DNA from 4 places in the Proteus appendicitidis genome. Region 1 is predicted to be linked to each of the others. Evidence: predicted binding sites of a transcription regulator. Region 1 holds the regulator's gene; each other region holds the start of a gene.
The links. The regulator PurR, encoded in region 1, represses purine synthesis genes. The targets are predictions, from matches to a motif close to CANGCAAACGTTTGCNTG.

Region 1 (3,222 bases):
TCGTGAAAATGATGTATACACTAATAATGGAGTAAGCAGAAAATATACAATTAGAAGATACCGACTCTGATCACAGTCAATATTTTACTGCTTTACGAGTAACTCTGAGGGATATACTCTTATGAGTATAATTAATCTATATGGCTTATATCTATAGATAAAAGATATTTAGCTGTTATTTCAACAGATTTTTGTTAAAATAATTAGCAAAATAGTAACAACTTAGTGATTCATTTGCCTCATTCTATCAATTCAAATGATTTTGATGGAATGATTTTAGGCACAAAACCCGAAATAGATAGTTTAAAGGAGTACGCAATGTCTTTCGAATTACCAAAATTACCTTATGCGTTAGATGCTCTTGAGCCACACATCTCTAAAGAAACTTTAGAATATCACTACGGCAAACACCACCAAACCTATGTAACCAATTTAAATAATCTGGTTAAAGGTACTGATTTAGAAAGCAAATCCTTAGAAGAAATCATCAAATCTACTGATGGTGGTATCTTTAATAATGCTGCTCAAGTATGGAACCACACTTTCTACTGGAACTGCTTAGCACCAAACGCAGGCGGCGCACCAACAGGTAAAATTGCTGATGCTATCAACAAAGCATTTGGCTCTTTTGAAGAGTTCAAAAAGCAATTTAATGATGCGGCAGCTAAAAACTTCGGTTCAGGTTGGACTTGGTTAGTTAAAAAAGCCGACGGTTCAGTTGCAATTGTTAATACGTCTAATGCTGCAACGCCAGTTTCAGGCGCAGACAAACCACTGTTAACAGTAGACGTATGGGAACATGCATACTACATCGACTACCGTAATGCGCGCGTTAAATATTTAGAAGAGTTCTGGGCATTAGTTAACTGGTCATTTGTTGAAGCTAACCTTGCTTAATAGAGCGTGATAATCAAAGGTGAGTGATTGAGATTCATTTTTGGTGACAAAATAACAAAGGGCCTTCAGCCCTTTGTTATATTCAGATATTCGATAATCTATTATTTAAATTGATCGGATATTTTATAAAGCGGTGATTAGAACAACATAGTCGAAAATAAAACGATCATAACAAGCGCTGCTACTGCTGTACTCAAACCAAATTTCAGATCCGTATCCATCTATTTCTCCCTCAAAATGATTATAATACACATTTTTAACCATAACATTGTCATGGTTAATTATTATTACATATCAATATTTGCTAAAATAGCGACCAGTGCACAATTTATAACATTGATTAATACTTTCACTTTTGAGCTAGATCATACAAAATTCACAGCTAATCGCTAAATTATTGCCAGTGTTTGCCCTATGTATGACTATACTGGCAGTTAAACCATAAAATTAGATAAAAGAGACCAATGAAGGTCAGGAGTTTTCCACACCATGGCAACAATAAAAGACGTGGCAAAACGCGCAGGCGTATCAACCACGACTGTTTCTCATGTGATCAACAAAACACGTTTTGTTGCTGAGAACACACGGGCAGCAGTTTGGGCCGCTATAAAAGAATTAAATTATTCGCCTAGTGCCGTTGCGCGTAGTTTAAAAGTCAATCACACCAAATCTATTGGCCTGTTAGCCACGTCCAGTGAGGCTCCTTACTTTGCTGAAGTGATTGAAGCGGTTGAAAATAGTTGTTATAGCAAAGGCTACACACTGATTTTATGTAATTCACATAATAACCTTGATAAACAAAAAGCCTATTTAGCGATGCTGGCACAAAAACGTGTTGATGGATTGTTAGTCATGTGTTCTGAATATCCCGATCACCTTCTTACACTTTTAGAGGGCTATCGTAATATTCCAATGGTTGTCATGGATTGGGGCAAAGCGCGTGGTGACTTTACAGATACCATTATCGATAATGCTTTCCATGGTGGTTATATTGCAGGTCGTTACCTTATTGAGCGTGGTCATCGTGATATTGGTATTATTCCTGGTCCATTAGAACGTAATACTGGTGGTGGTCGCTTACAAGGTTTCTTAAAAGCCATGGAAGAAGCAAAAATCACAGTAAAAGATGAGTGGATTGTACAAGGCGACTTTGAGCCAGAGTCGGGTTATAAAGCCATGTACCAAATGCTAAATCAAAAACATCGCCCTACTGCTGTTTTTTGTGGTGGTGATGTGATGGCGATGGGCGCAATTTGTGCTGCGGATGAACTTGGTCTGCGCGTTCCTTTCGATATTTCTATTGTGGGTTACGACAATATTCGTAATGCACGTTATTTTACACCCGCACTAACGACCGTCCACCAGCCAAAAGAACGTTTAGGTCAAATGGCATTATCAATGTTGCTTGATCGCATCGTCAATAAACGCGAAGACGCCCAAACAATCGAAGTTCATCCACGATTAGTTGAGCGCCGTTCAGTTGCTGACGGTCCTTTTATTGACTACCGTCGTTAATTCAGATTTATTCAGCTATCTGATTTCTAGCGAAGCCATTCCTCATTTAAGGTTTGGCTATCTCCAAGATAATCTAGCAACCATGTCAAAGCGGGTGATTCACTTTTATCTACCCACGTCAGGCAGCATGGGCTGTCTGGCAATGGTTGTGCTAGTTGTAAAGTAACCAGCTTACCTTGTTCAATTAAAGGCTCAGCGCGGTGCCAAGGCACCATTCCTACGCATAATCCCGCTAACAAGCATTCAAGCCCCATATCCCATGTCGGGACAACCATTCTACGCTGATTATTGAGCGCCCAAGTGTCACGCTTTGGTAAACTGCGTGAGGTATCTTCTAAACATAAACTAGGATAAGGGCGCATCTCATCATCCGTTAATGGATGTTGTGCTTTCGCTAAAGGGTGATCAACATGGCAAACGCAGCGCCAAGGCATAAATCCCATATCTCTAAAACTATAACGTTCACCAATTGGTGAGGCTCTTGTTGCACCAATTGCTAAATCAACACGACCATTAACTAAAGAGTCCCATACGCCATTAAACACTTCAGGGTAGACATACAGCTCAATATCAGGAAAATGGCGGTAGAAATCGAGAATAAGTTGTTGTGTTCTTTCAGGTTTAACAATGCCATCAACTGCTATACTAAATTGACCGCGCCACCCATTAGAAACTTGTTGACAAAGATGCCGAGTGTCATTCATTTTTTTGATAACAGATCGTGCTTCTTTGATGAAAATTTTACCTGCATCGGTTAATTCTACATCACGGTGACGGCGCTCAAACAAAGGAACGGCAAGCCATTCCTCT
Region 2 (3,222 bases), 1.3 Mb from region 1:
GCCTGACATTGCATCAACAAAATCACTGAAATCTAACTTAGTAACGTTACCTAACATCAATAAACCCACATACATTAACGCAGGTGCCGTTGCATAAGCGGGAACTAAATAAGAGAGAGGCGATAAGAAAAGGATCAGTAAAAATAGAATACCGACTACTGTTGCAGTTAACCCTGTTTTACCACCAGCAGCCGTTCCTGCGGCTGATTCAACATAAACTGCGGCGGGTGCTGCACCAATAACCCCGGCAAAAATGCTACTGACAGAGTCAGAAGTCAGCGCTTTTCCACCATTAATAATTTGCCCGCGTTTATCTAATAAATTTGCTTGACCCGCAACCGCACGAATAGTCCCTGTGGCATCAAAAATGGCTGTCATCACTAACGCAAGCACACTTGGTAATACTAAAGGCTGTAAGGCACCTTTAATATCCATTGCAAATAATAAAGAAAGCCCCTCTTCACCTAATTGAGGCATTTTAAAGATGCCTTGATATTTCACATTAGGATCAAAAATAAGACCAATAATCGAAATCGCCACAATCACTAATAGCACGCCACCGGGTACTTTACGTTTTTCTAATCCGAAAATAGCGGCCAATCCTGCAAGTGACATCAGAACAGAAAATGAGGTAAATTTGCCCATTGCGACAGGTAAACCATCAAATGGGTTTTTAACCACTAATCCAACACTGTTTGCTGCGATTAAAAGCAGAAAAAGCCCAATCCCTATTCCTGCACCATGTGCAATACCAATTGGAATATTTTTTAAGATCCAAGTGCGAATGCCCGTTAGTGAGAAAACGGTGAATAAACACCCCATTAAAAATACGGCACCTAATGCAACGGGCACAGAGATGTTTTGTCCCAACACCAAGCTAAAAGCGGTAAATGCTGTTAATGAAATAGCACAGCCAATTGCCATAGGAAGGTTTGCCCACAATCCCATTAGAAGAGAGCCTAATCCCGCGACTAAACAGGTTGCAATAAAAACCGCTGTATGTGGAAAACCGGCTTGCCCTAACATGCTAGGAACAACAATAACGGAATACACCATAGCCAGAAATGTCGTCAAACCCGCGATCATTTCTTTGCGAACAGTTGTGCCGCGTGCTGTAAGTTGAAAATAGCTATCCAGTTTACCTGTGCTTGCTGATTGATTAGCAGACATTACATTCCTCTGACATAAAAACGGTTCACTCTCCAAAAAACGAAAACGATTACGTACCAATTAAAATAACCTCTTATCGATAAAAAATCTTAAGAGGGAGTCAAAAGCAAACGTTTGGTTTTTCGTGTGGATTGAGTGAGAGAATTTGACGCAAACGATTATCTGGTGCTTTTAGGGTAAGAATCAAGCGAAAAAATATATTTTTAATAAAAATGTCATAAAAAGATAATTTAAAGTTAGAAAAAAAGAAAAAGAGGAAAGCAGTTACCTACTTTCCTCATCATTCTACTTTTGTACAATCATCCAATATCATGTTTATCTCACAGTAGAAAAATAACTTAATTGATTGTTTTTATTGAATTTATATTAAACGTTATGATAACTAGGTATATTTATCTATTATTAGTAACTTTAATAAGTTACTTAAATAAATAATACCTCCCGTTCCCAATGTGTGGCGATTAACGATTTACAGTATTCATTATTTTTTACCTGAAGATAACGTCATCTTCTACTTCTAACGTTAGATGAATAGGCGCAGTTTTAGCAAATAATTTTCCGTTTTTCATAAGCACTTCTAGATTATTCTTAATAAGTTTTAAAATAAGTACAATTACGAAAGATAATTACAATCATTTAAAAAAAACAATAAGATAAATTTTTAGTATTTAGAAATCGAGAGAAGGAAGGCTTCCTCTATCGCATTCCTTTCAGCCTAAATGGAATACGATAGAGAAAACATAATATTAAGATGAGCTACTATTGAGTGCTTCAACACCTAAGTTCCAACGATCCATCGTTGACACTAAGAATAAACCTGTCATAGCAACCAACAAGAATGGCAGTGAAGATGAAGAAATTTCTGACATCGCGCCAGCCAGCAAAGGTCCTGATAAATTACCTATTCCCCATAACATCGCAGCCGACGCATTAGCAACCATGAGATCATTGCCTGAGAAATATTGCCCTATTTGTACCAACGCAATGGTGTATATCGCACCCGCTGTTGCACCCAATACCAGCAATAAAGGCCAAATCAAAAATGTATGAGACATCGTGATAGGTAATAATAAGCTTGCTAGTAAAGTCACTACACCACAAATTCGATATAACCGTGTTCTATTCATATGATCCGCAAGCCAGCCAAATGGCATTTGCATAATGGCATCACCCGCTAAAATAGCGCTTATCATCATGGCGGCAATAGCTTCCGTGTGTCCCATACTTAGACCATAAATAGGAAACATAGAAAGTACGGTTCCATCAAAAAAAGCAAAGAAAATAATGCCACCGCAAATTGCTGGCGCGACTTTAACAAAGCGGATAATAGAAAAATTAGGCTCTTGCGTATCTTTTGGTAATTTATCGCCTGTTTTCTGATCCATCATTAAAAACAGGACAATAGAGATAATATGAATAAAGACACTAATTAAAATAGGTGTCTTATCTGCGACGCCATAAAGCGCAATAATTGAAGGTCCTAATAACTGGCTAATAGTAAATACCGTCGTATATACCGCTAAAATTCGCCCTCGTTTATTATCAGGCGAAAGCTCATTAATCCACGTCTCACCTAAACAAATCATCACACCACTAGCAATCCCAGTGATAAGTCGTAAAGGAAATAACAACTCTAAAGGTAAGCTCCCCATTAATGGTAATAGGCTTATCGCAGAAACAATGGTTGCTAATAACATGGCAAAGCGTTTGCCAATCCATTGCACAATACGCCGAGCAAAAGGCGAAATAATTAACATCCCAATAGCGGGTGCAGCGGAAATAAGCCCAATGATAGATTCACTAATACCCACTAAATTAAGGCGCAGTGCCACCATAGGAATAGTTAATCCGATAACAATCCCGATAACGCCAATACTTACCGTGATAGTTGTTATCGCAAAAACTTCAGATTGGCGATAATTTTGATGTGACATATTATTTTGTTTCTGTGAATAACAGAAACCTCTGTAATAAAAGGAAGGTGGTTAAATAAAATATTGTTTTATTATAGGGGATAAGAAATAGATAAACATGCTTAAAAAATAATGTTAA
Region 3 (3,222 bases), 940 kb from region 1:
CATTTCAATCAGAGTGTCTTCTTTTAATGAGGCAACAGGTTTTTCACCAATAAACTGACCGTCTCGCAACACTGTTACATCATCACAAATCTCAAAGATCTCTTTTAAGCGGTGTGAGATATAAACAATGCCACAGCCTTGATCTCTTAGCTCACGAATAACACTAAACAGCGATTCTGTTTCAGTATCCGTTAAGGCATCCGTGGGTTCATCCATAATAATCACTTTGGAACCAAAGCTAAGCACTTTGGCGATTTCAACCATTTGCTGATCACCAATCGATAATTCAGACACTAAACGATGACTACTGTAAGCAAGGTTTAATCGGGCTAATAACTTATCAGCCTCTGCATACATTTTCTTCCAATCTATAGCGCCAAAAGCGCGTGTAAACTCACGACCTAAGAAGATATTTTCTGCGATGGTTAATTCTGGAATAAGGTTAAGCTCTTGATGAATAATACCTATTCCTGCTTCTTGGGAAGATTTGGGACCATTGAAAGCACAACTTTCACCTTGATAAATCACTTCGCCAGCATCTTTTTTATAGATCCCAGTGAGTACTTTCATCAGTGTTGATTTGCCTGCCCCGTTTTCACCGACTAAAGCCATTACTCGGCCAGGGTAAATTCGCAAAGTTGCACCTGATAGTGCTTTTACACCGGGGAATGACTTATCAATATCTTTAAGTTCAAGTAAAGGTTTCATATTGCCCTCAAAAAGTCACACCAGAAAACAACACAATATTGGCATAAGGCGTACATTCACCGGTTCTGATAACAGCTCTATTTTCAGTGAGTTGCTTTTTAAATGCTTCATGTGAAACATATATGATTTGAATAGGTTTCTTCTGCTCTTGTTCTAATAAATGAAGGTAAGAGATGATTTCATTAAACAGAGAAGGATTGATGGTTTTAATTTCTTCCGCCAGCATCACCGCTTCGATTTGCATTTCATGAGTAACGGTTTGCAAGACTGACATAAAGTCAGGAATACCCTGAGTAAGAGCAAGATCAATACGTTCAACAGAGGGGGGAATAGGCAATCCGGCATCTGCAATAGTGATTTTGTCAGTGTGCCCTAAACGTGAAATGACGCTCGAAATAGGACTATTAAGTAATACACCTTTTTTCATGTTCCCTCCTCAGCGAAACGTTTCGCTGTCTACATAGTAGAAAAGAAAGGTGGGAAAACAAGTCTGATTTATTCAGATTGTGAGCGTGATCGAAACGTTTCGTTGGCAGGCAAAAAGAAAGAAAAATCTAACTGATTGAATAAATTAACGCTGAATGGATTCAAGAAGGGAAGTGGTTATTTTCAGTGAATTACATAAAAATGTGATGGCTAACAAGATTGTAATGGGGCGGCAATATGGGGTATGAAGACGTAAACCAGTATATAAAAGACAGCTTAGAAAATATATTAACCTCTCCTGTATTTAATTAGGAGAGGTTTTTTAATCATTTTAATTCAATCAGTTATCTTGATAAGCTTTAATCGATTTCTCAATACCTGCTGCATCTAATCCTAAGTCAGATCTGATCTCTTCTTGTCCACCTTGTGGTACAAACAGATCAGGTATACCTAAGTTTAAGACAGGTACTAAGCAACGCTCTTGCATGAGTAATTCATTAACACCACTGCCAGCACCACCCATAATGGCATTCTCTTCCAGTGTTACCAACATATCATGCTGTTCAGCCAGAGAAAGGATAAGTGATTTATCAAGAGGCTTAATAAAACGCATATCAGCTACAGTTGCATCAAGTTTTTCAGCCACTTCTAACGCTTCTGGTAGTAATGTACCAAAGTTCAAAATTGCGATGCCTTTGCCTTGGCGACGAATAATGCCTTTACCCATAGGCAGTGGATTCAGTGGTTGCAATTGCGCCCCAACACTAGAGCCTCTTGGATAGCGTACGGCAACAGGGCCATCTTGATAGTGATAACCGGTATGAAGCATTTGGCGACACTCATTTTCATCACTTGGTGCCATAATGACCATATTAGGAATGCAGCGTAAGAATGAGAGGTCAAAAGCACCTTGGTGAGTTTGCCCATCTGCGCCCACAATACCACCACGATCGATAGCAAATAAAACAGGGAGTTTTTGAATGGCAATGTCGTGGATCACTTGGTCGTAGGCGCGTTGTAAGAATGTTGAGTAGATCGCAACAATCGGCTTATAACCACCAATAGCTAAACCTGCTGCAAAGGTAACGGCATGTTGTTCTGCGATCGCAACATCAAAGTATTGTGATGGGTATTCTTTTGAAAAACGCACCATACCAGAGCCTTCACGCATAGCCGGGGTAATCGCCATGAGTTTTGGATCGGTTAAGGCTTCTTCACATAGCCAGTCACCAAAAATTTTGGAAAATGTAGGTCGTGCATTCGGGCTTTTAGGTAATGTACCAGCTTGTGGATCAAACTTAGGTACAGCGTGCCAGCTAATAGGATCACGCTCTGCAGGGGCATAGCCACGACCTTTTTTAGTCATAATATGCAGAAGCTGAGGACCTTTTAGATCACGCATATTGGCGAGTGTTTGTACTAACGCAATAACATCATGACCATCAACAGGGCCGATATAGTTGAAGCCCAACTCTTCGAACATAGTGCCTGGAACAACCATACCTTTAATATGTTCTTCGGTCTTTTTCAGTAATTCCTTAATGGGTGGAATACCAGAAAAGACTTTTTTTCCACCTTCACGCAAGGTGGTATACAGTTTGCCAGACAACAATTGTGCAAGGTGATTATTCAATGCACCAACGTTTTCTGAAATTGACATCTCATTGTCATTAAGTACAACGAGCATATCTGGTTCAATATCCCCTGCGTGATTCATTGCTTCAAAAGCCATACCCGCAGTAATTGCACCATCACCAATCACACAAACTGTTTTTCTGTTCAGCTTTTCTTGTTCGGCGGCGACAGCCATACCTAAACCAGCACTGATAGAGGTTGAAGAGTGACCGACACAAAGTTTGTCGTATTCGCTCTCTTCACGCCAAGGAAAGGGGTGTAACCCATTCTTTTGACGGATAGTATCAATGCGGTCACGGCGACCTGTTAAGATCTTATGAGGATAGGCCTGATGACCCACATCCCAAATCAGGTTATCAAAAGGGGTTTTGTAGACGTAATGAAGAGCAACCGTTAACTCAATAGCACCTAAACCTGAGGCGAAGTGACCACTTGAGCGGCTGACACTGTTAA
Region 4 (3,222 bases), 660 kb from region 1:
CCCATGAGCTGTAAACCTTGGTGATCGCCATAACACCAATGTTTTCACCATAAGTGGTATTTGGTGTTGAACCAAAGAAACCCGAAATAATGGTAGAGAAACCGTTTGCGAACATAGAACGATGCAAACCTGGGTTTTTCATTAAATCGCGTTGCACAATATTTGCTGTGACAACGAGGTGTCCAACGTGCTCAGCAATAACCACTAATGCGGCAGGTAGGATAATAAAGATAGCACTCCATTCAAAACGCGGTGAATAGAATGTCGGTAATGCAAACCAGTTTGCTTCTTTAATAGGAGTAATATCAACAACGCCCAAGAAGAAAGAGAGTGCATAACCAGCTAATACCCCAATAAGAATAGGAATAATAGCAAGGAATCCTCTAAACATCACAGAGCCTAAGATAGTCACGCCTAAAGTCACCATAGAAATAAGCAGTGTTTGACTATCGACCGGTGCATCTGCACTTGGTAATAATCCTGCCATTCCTGCAGCGGTTCCTGCTAATTCCAGCCCGATGACGGCAACGATTGCGCCCATTGCCGCAGGCGGAAACATCACATTAATCCAGCCTCGCCCTGCTATTTTGACAATACCTGCAACGATACAAAACAACACACCACAGACGATGAATCCCCCAAGTGCTAATTCATACCCTAAAGGTAACAATAAAAGCACAGGTGAGATAAACGCAAAACTTGAACCTAAATAAGCAGGAATGCGTCCTTTACAAATAAAGAGATAAAGCAGGGTTCCGATCCCGTTAAATAATAATATTGTTGCCGGATTAACTTTAAATAAAATAGGCACAAGTACGGTAGCGCCAAACATTGCAAACAGATGTTGAAGACTCAACGGGATTGTTTGTAATAATGGTGGGCGCTCTTCTACCCCGATTGCACGACGAGTCATGCTTACGACCTCTCTTTAATATGAATGTGAAATTGGTTTGTATATTTTTTACTATAAAACAAGATAATAGGTTCAAAAAAAAGCCGACTATCAAAGTCGGCTTAATTATTATTTTGTACCAAATATCTTATCACCAGCATCGCCAAGACCTGGAACGATGTACCCGTGCTCATTAAGATGGCTATCAATAGATGCAGTATATAATTCCACATCTGGATGAGCTTCTTCTAATGCCTTAATACCTTCTGGAGCAGCAACCAGTACTAATACTTTAATTGAAGTACAGCCCGCATTTTTTAATAAATCAATTGTGGCAATCATAGAGCCGCCTGTTGCTAACATAGGGTCAACAACAAGAGCCATACGCTCTTCAATATTGGATGCTAATTTCTGGAAGTAAGGGACAGGTTTTAATGTTTCTTCATCGCGGTAAACGCCAACTACACTGATTCGGGCGCTAGGAATATTTTCTAATACTCCGTCCATCATCCCGATACCTGCACGGAGGATAGGAACTACTGTGATTTTTTTTCCTTTAATCTGTTCTATCTCTACCGAACCACACCAACCTTCTATTGTTACCGTCTCTGTTTCTAAATCGGCGGTAGCTTCATACGTCAGTAGACTGGAAACTTCTGAAGCCAGTTCACGAAAGCGCTTAGTGCTTATATCATGATCTCGCATCAGCCCCAATTTATGTTGAATGAGTGGGTGTTTTACCTCAACGATCTTCATAATTTCTCCTAATGTACGACGCAGCCTGACAAAAAAATCGCGAGATTATACCGCTTTTTTGCCAACATTCCATCGTTTTTCTATTGATATTGATCAAACGCACAGCTTTTAACCACACCAACATGAATAATTGTGACCTATAAAGAAGATCCTCGCAAACGTTTGCTTTGCCTGTTAGAATAGCATCCGCACACATTTTTTCTTAACAGCAACTTGCCGTGAGGGCTCTACGTGACTAACAAATCCTCTCTCAGCTATAAAGATGCCGGTGTCGATATTGATGCAGGTAATGCTTTAGTCGATCGTATCAAAGGTGTAGTAAAAGAAACCCGCCGTCCTGAAGTTATGGGGGGTTTAGGTGGTTTTGGCGCACTTTGTGCAATCCCATCTAAATACCGCGAACCTATTTTAGTTTCAGGCACAGATGGCGTAGGAACTAAACTTCGCCTTGCGATGGATTTAAATCGCCATGATGACATCGGGATTGATTTAGTCGCAATGTGTGTCAACGATTTAATTGTTCAAGGTGCAGAACCCCTTTTCTTCCTTGACTACTATGCCACAGGAAAATTAGATGTCGATACCGCAGCACGCGTAGTAACAGGTATTGCAGAAGGTTGTAAGCAATCTGGTTGTGCGTTAGTCGGTGGTGAAACGGCTGAAATGCCAGGAATGTATCACGGTAATGATTATGATATCGCAGGCTTTTGTGTCGGTGTGGTTGAAAAATCAGAAATTATCGATGGTAGCAAAGTTAACGCTGGCGATGCGCTAATCGCTTTAGCATCAAGTGGCCCTCATTCTAATGGTTATTCATTAGTCAGAAAAATTCTTGAAGTCAGCAATACAGATGCAGAAAACACCTCATTAGGTGATAAATCACTAGCTGATCATCTGTTAGCGCCTACTCGTATTTACGTAAAATCACTCCTGTCATTAATTGAAAATATTAATATTCATGCTGTGGCACATATTACAGGTGGCGGATTCTGGGAAAATATTCCTCGTGTGTTACCTGAAAATACGCAAGCGCGTATTGACAGTAAAAGCTGGGAATGGCCACCCGTTTTTAAATGGTTACAAGATGCGGGACAAGTCAGCACACATGAAATGTATCGCACCTTTAACTGTGGCGTTGGCTTATTAATCGCCGTTAACCCAAATGACGTTGAAAAAACATTAGCACATCTTGCTGAGTGTGGTGAAAACGCATGGTTAATTGGTGAAATTGCGCCACAAGCTGCGGGTGAAGCACAAGTTATTATTAACTAATGAAAACATGTGAATGAAAAATATTGTCGTCCTCATCTCAGGAAACGGCAGCAACCTACAGGCGATTATTGACGCCTGTAGGGCAAATAAAATCACGGGTAATGTGGTTGCTGTCTTAAGTAATAAAGCTAATGCGTATGGTCTTGAACGGGCAAAACTTGCTGATATTCCAGCATACTTTGTTGATCCGACTCTCTATGATGATAGAGCCGATTACGATAAAGCATTAATTGAACAAATCGATGCTTATCAGCCCGATATCGTCGTTTTAGCCGGTTTTATGCGTATTTTATCGCCTGATT

Region 2: a site for PurR is predicted at 1,318-1,335, ahead of QQS39_RS02110 (NCS2 family permease). Genes of this name have one in related genera too.
Region 3: a site for PurR is predicted at 1,146-1,163, ahead of rbsD (D-ribose pyranase). Genes of this name have one in related genera too.
Region 4: a site for PurR is predicted at 1,800-1,817, ahead of purM (phosphoribosylformylglycinamidine cyclo-ligase). Genes of this name have one in related genera too.

What each region holds. Positions count from the first base shown of each region.
Region 1 covers NZ_CP127389.1:1,715,765-1,718,986, reverse strand. Annotated here, with positions in the region: gene QQS39_RS07990 (sulfite exporter TauE/SafE family protein) at 1-35, shown strand, start outside; gene sodB (superoxide dismutase [Fe]) at 319-897, shown strand; gene cydH (cytochrome bd-I oxidase subunit CydH) at 1,035-1,118, opposite strand; gene purR (HTH-type transcriptional repressor PurR) at 1,387-2,412, shown strand; gene punR (DNA-binding transcriptional activator PunR) at 2,439-3,222, opposite strand, start outside.
Region 2 covers NZ_CP127389.1:424,040-427,261, reverse strand. Annotated here, with positions in the region: gene QQS39_RS02110 (NCS2 family permease) at 1-1,170, opposite strand, end outside; gene QQS39_RS02105 (MFS transporter) at 1,917-3,104, opposite strand.
Region 3 covers NZ_CP127389.1:779,656-782,877, forward strand. Annotated here, with positions in the region: gene rbsA (ribose ABC transporter ATP-binding protein RbsA) at 1-708, opposite strand, end outside; gene rbsD (D-ribose pyranase) at 716-1,135, opposite strand; gene dxs (1-deoxy-D-xylulose-5-phosphate synthase) at 1,475-3,222, opposite strand, start outside.
Region 4 covers NZ_CP127389.1:2,379,469-2,382,690, forward strand. Annotated here, with positions in the region: gene uraA (uracil permease) at 1-913, opposite strand, end outside; gene upp (uracil phosphoribosyltransferase) at 1,022-1,648, opposite strand; gene purM (phosphoribosylformylglycinamidine cyclo-ligase) at 1,880-2,920, shown strand; gene purN (phosphoribosylglycinamide formyltransferase) at 2,934-3,222, shown strand, end outside.